Regions from separate parts of the Micromonospora olivasterospora genome, predicted to be linked through region 1. Evidence: riboswitches for the same ligand, from Rfam matches in the RefSeq annotation. Region 1 holds a riboswitch; the other holds the start of a gene.
The links. Region 1 has a riboswitch for cyclic di-AMP ahead of JD77_RS12505 (C40 family peptidase). Riboswitches for the same ligand answer to the same signal wherever they lie in the genome.
Positions count from the first base shown of each region.

Region 2: another riboswitch for cyclic di-AMP. It lies ahead of JD77_RS24285 (LysM peptidoglycan-binding domain-containing protein); the one in region 1 lies ahead of JD77_RS12505 (C40 family peptidase).

Region 1 covers NZ_VLKE01000001.1:2,737,653-2,739,844, forward strand. Annotated here, with positions in the region: gene JD77_RS12500 (N-acetylmuramoyl-L-alanine amidase) at 1-871, opposite strand, end outside; cyclic di-AMP (ydaO/yuaA leader) riboswitch at 1,086-1,226, shown strand; gene JD77_RS12505 (C40 family peptidase) at 1,239-2,192, shown strand, end outside.
Region 2 covers NZ_VLKE01000001.1:5,280,282-5,282,473, forward strand. Annotated here, with positions in the region: gene htpG (molecular chaperone HtpG) at 1-690, shown strand, start outside; cyclic di-AMP (ydaO/yuaA leader) riboswitch at 1,147-1,318, shown strand; gene JD77_RS24285 (LysM peptidoglycan-binding domain-containing protein) at 1,316-1,963, shown strand; gene JD77_RS34020 (diacylglycerol/lipid kinase family protein) at 2,094-2,192, shown strand, end outside.

The DNA.
Region 1 (2,192 bases):
CGTGGTTGCCGTAGCTGCCGGCAGCGGGGCCGGTCTTCGCGTACGGTGCCGGGATCCACTCGCAGGGGAGCCCGACCGGGCACTCCAGGCCGTCCGGCCGCTCCGCGCGCCGCAGCCCGAGCCGGTTCACCGCGGACTCGTCGGGGTCGACCGCCCGCGCGGCCAGCGTCACCCGGTGACCGTCGTCGGTGGTCCGGCTCGCGCCGAGGCTGATCTGGTCGTACACCTCTGCGGCGAAGGCCGCCGCGGCGTCCTCGGTGTCCGCGCCCGAGTAGCGGGCCACCGCGCCGTACCAGGACGCCGGGTCGCTGTCCGCGCCGACCGGGCTGTTCAGTTCCTCCTGGTACGACGCGAGCAGCGCCGCCCCGCCCCGGATGTTGGTGGCCGCGTCGGCGATGAGCGCCTCCTCGCTGGCGCCGGTGAGTTCCGCGGCGGTCTCCAGGGTGTGCAGTCCGGGCAGCGCCGGGGCCGGCTCGGCCGGGCCGGACTCGGGGACCACCAGCGGCCGGGAGTCGTCGCCCCGGGGGTCCTCGCCCTCGTCGACGTGCGCGCTGGCGGCCTCGTTCGAGGCGACCCGCTCGGCGTCGGTCAGGTGCATCGGGCCGAACCCGCCGCTCGTGCTCGGGTGGCCGGCGTGGGTGTCCCAGCGGGACTCCAGGTAGGAGACGCCGAGCAACACGCTCTCCGGCACGCCGTACTCGGCCGCCGCGGCCGCGTACTGCTGCTGCCTGTCGCTGATCGCGTCGGCGGACCCGGTGCCGATCGGTTCGGCGGCGACGGGCCCGGCGGCGAAGGGTAGGACCGCGGTGGCCGCTGCCACCACGGTGGCGAGCAGGACGCGTCTGCTCGCCGGTAGGCTGGATCGGGGCATCGAACCTCCCGAGTGAGGGTCTGGGTGAGGTCACCCTCCCGCCGCCGCCCCTCGCGGTCAATACCTTTCCGGCTATCGATATTGGATGAAAAAAAGCTACGGCTGTCGCAGCCGTACGGAGTGTCACCGCCGGGCGGGTTGCGAATCGGTAACGGCCGTCTCTACTCTGGTCAATCGTCGGCCGGTCACAGCGCCGCCCATACGGGGCGGTGACGGTCCGACACCGTCGAGTCGCCTCCGGGCGATCCGGGGACCCAGGTACGCCGGGGTGAATCCGCAGCCTCGCTGCGGTAGGGCGCTCTCCCTTCCCGCCCGAACCCGTCAGCTAACCCGGTAGGCGGTACGGGAAGAAGGAGAACGGAGCCCGGTGGCACACCATGCCCCGCGGCGCCCGTCGCGCCGGTCGGCCCACGCCGACCCGGTGCCGGTTGCGCCGCGTCCACGCTGGTCACGCTTCACCACCGCCCTCGCCGCCCTCGCCGGCGCCGCCGTCGTCCTGACCGGCGCCCCGCCCGCGGCCCACGCCGAGCCGTCGGTCGCCGAGATCGAGCGGCAGATCGACGAGGACTGGAACAAGCTCGAACCGCTCATCGAGCGGCACAACGCCACCCGCCAGGACCTCGCCGCGAAGCGGAAGCAGGCCGACGCGCTCGCCCGGCAGATCGGGCCGCTGGAGCGTCAGGTGGACCAGGCGATGGCAAAGGTCAACGGCCTCGCCGTCGAGGCGTACAAGGGCGAGAACCTCTCGGCCGTGAACGCGCTGCTCGGCAGCCGCTCCGCGAGCCAGATGCTCGGGCAGTTGGAGATGCTCGACCAGTTCGCCCACCGCGAGCAGCGCGGCGTCCAGGCGGTCGTCGACCTGCGCGACCGGCTGGCCGCGAAGAAGCAGCCGCTGGACGAGATGGTCGCCCAGCTCACCCGCACCGAGGCCCAGCTCGCGGCGAAGCGCAAGCAGATCGACGACGAGATCGACCGGCTGCAGAAGCTCCGGATCAAGGTGTACGGCAACGGTGGCGGCGGGCCGCTGCGGCCCGCCCCCTGCCCGGCGACCTACCCGGGCGGCGGCGCCGGGATCGCCGTCAAGTTCGCCTGTGCCCAGATCGGCAAGCCGTACGTCTGGGGCGCCGAGGGCCCGAACGCGTACGACTGCTCCGGCCTCATGCTGGCCGCGTGGGCCAAGGCCGGCGTCTCGCTGCCGCACAACGCGGCCCGGCAGCGGGCCGTGACCGCCCGGGTGAGCCGCGCCGACCTGCGCCCCGGCGATCTCGTCTTCTACTACTCCGACCTGCACCACGTCGGCATGTACGTGGGCGGCGGCTGG
Region 2 (2,192 bases), 2.5 Mb from region 1:
GTGGCCTCCACTGACGACCCGGAGCAGCTGACCGGCCTGCGCGACTACGTGGAGCGGATGAAGGACGGCCAGACCGACATCTACTACATGACCGGCGAGTCCCGGTCGATGATCGAGAACTCGCCGCACATGGAGGCGTTCCGGGCCAAGGGTTACGAGGTGCTGATCCTCACCGACCCGGTGGACGAGGTCTGGGTCGACCGCGTCGGCCAGTTCGACGGCAAGCCGCTGCGCTCGATCGCCAAGGGCCAGGTCGACCTGGACACCGAGGAGGAGAAGAAGGAGGCGGAGTCCGCGCGTGAGCAGCAGCGCCAGGAGTACGCCGACCTGCTGTCGTGGATGACGGAGAAGCTGCGCGACAACGTCAAGGAGGTTCGGCTCTCCACCCGGCTGACCACCTCGCCGGCCTGCGTGGTCGGCGACGCCCACGACATCACCCCGACGCTGGAGAAGATGTACCGGGCGATGGGGCACGAGGTGCCGCAGGTCAAGCGGATCCTGGAGCTGAACCCGGGCCACCCGCTGGTGGAGGGGCTGCGCAAGGCCCACGAGCAGGGCGCCGAGTCCGACGCGGTCGCCGAGACCGCGGAGCTGCTGTACGGCATGGCGCTGCTGGCCGAGGGCGGCGAGCTGGCCGACCCGTCCCGGTTCACCCGCGTCCTCGCCGACCGGCTGGCTCGCACCCTGTAGGGCCGCGGCGGGCAGGTACGAACCGGCCGGCGCCAGGGAGGCGCCGGCCGGTCCTGCCGCTCGTGCCCGCCCCGTGCCGCCTTCGCGATCGCCGGTTCCGAGACCGCCAGGATCCACCACGCCGGGTGGGTACTTCCTGTGGAGCTGATGTCGTGGACGAATCGGCGGAGCGCCGGGCGATGTCGTGGCCGACTGGGCCAGCGACCGCCACACTGACCTGTGTGGGGGGTGACTCACGTTCGCGATGTGCGGGATCGGACGGACACTACGCTGCGTCACCGTCCGGCCCGGGGGCGGCCTGGTCCGAGTCGGTCCGTCGGGCGTCATGCACGGTCTGCGCGGCTGCGGAACTCGACTGTGGAGCCCGTCGCCCGAGCGGGTGAAGAAGGTAACAATAGGTGGGCGACCGTCGCGGAGGGTGCCTAACGTCGGTCGGGTCCGCGAACGTGGACACCACGGTCGGTAACGCCTAATCCTGCCGCCGGCCGTCGGCACCTTGTCCTCAGGCAGGAGCGGGGGACCCAACGTTCCTCGGTGCACCGTCACCTCGGGGTGAAGCCGCCACCGGCGGCCGGGCTCCTCGGCCCGAACCCGACAGCTCACCTCGTCGGCGTGGAGGATCACCATGGCAACTGGATACATCGCCCGCCACCGTCGGGTGACCGCTCGCCGTGCCGCCGTCGGGACCGTCGCGGCGGGCGCCGTCGCCGGCGCCGTCGCCCTGTTCGGGCCGGCCGCCCCGGCCCAGGCCGCGGTCAACTGGGACGCCATCGCCCAGTGCGAGTCCGGCAACAACTGGCACATCAACACCGGCAACGGCTACTACGGGGGCCTGCAGTTCTCGCAGAGCACCTGGGCCGGCTACGGCGGCAAGAAGTACGCCGCGCGCGCCGACCTGGCGACCCGCAGCGAGCAGATCCGCATCGCCGAGAAGGTGCTCCGGGGCCAGGGCATCGGGGCGTGGCCGACCTGCGGCAAGAAGGGCGGCTCGACCAAGAAGTACAGCCCGAAGTCGGAGACGAAGGCCGCCCCGAAGAAGGAGCGGTCCTCGCGTACCGAGAAGCCGGCGTCGCGGAGCAAGCGGGACACCACGAAGAGCACCCCGTCCACCGGCGGCGGCCGGACGTACGTGGTGCGGTCGGGGGACACCCTGTCGGAGATCGCGCAGGCCAAGGGCGTCGGGGGCGGCTGGCACGCGCTGTGGGAGAAGAACAGGCGGGTCCTGGGCGACCGGCCCAACCTGATCTTCCCCGGCCAGCGGCTCAGCCTCTGACACCCGCTCACCGGGCCGGTTCGGGCCGGTGACCCGCACCGAAGCGCCCGGCCGGTACTCCGGCCGGGCGCTTCCGGGTCCCGAGGCCGGTACGCGTGGACTCCGGGCCGGCTGGGTAACACGGGCGAGCATGAGCACCAGCACGCTGACCAGGCCCGACGAGGCCGCTCCGGACCGCGTCGGCATCGTCGCCGTCGTCGCCCACCGGAAGAAGACCCTCGGCGGCGGC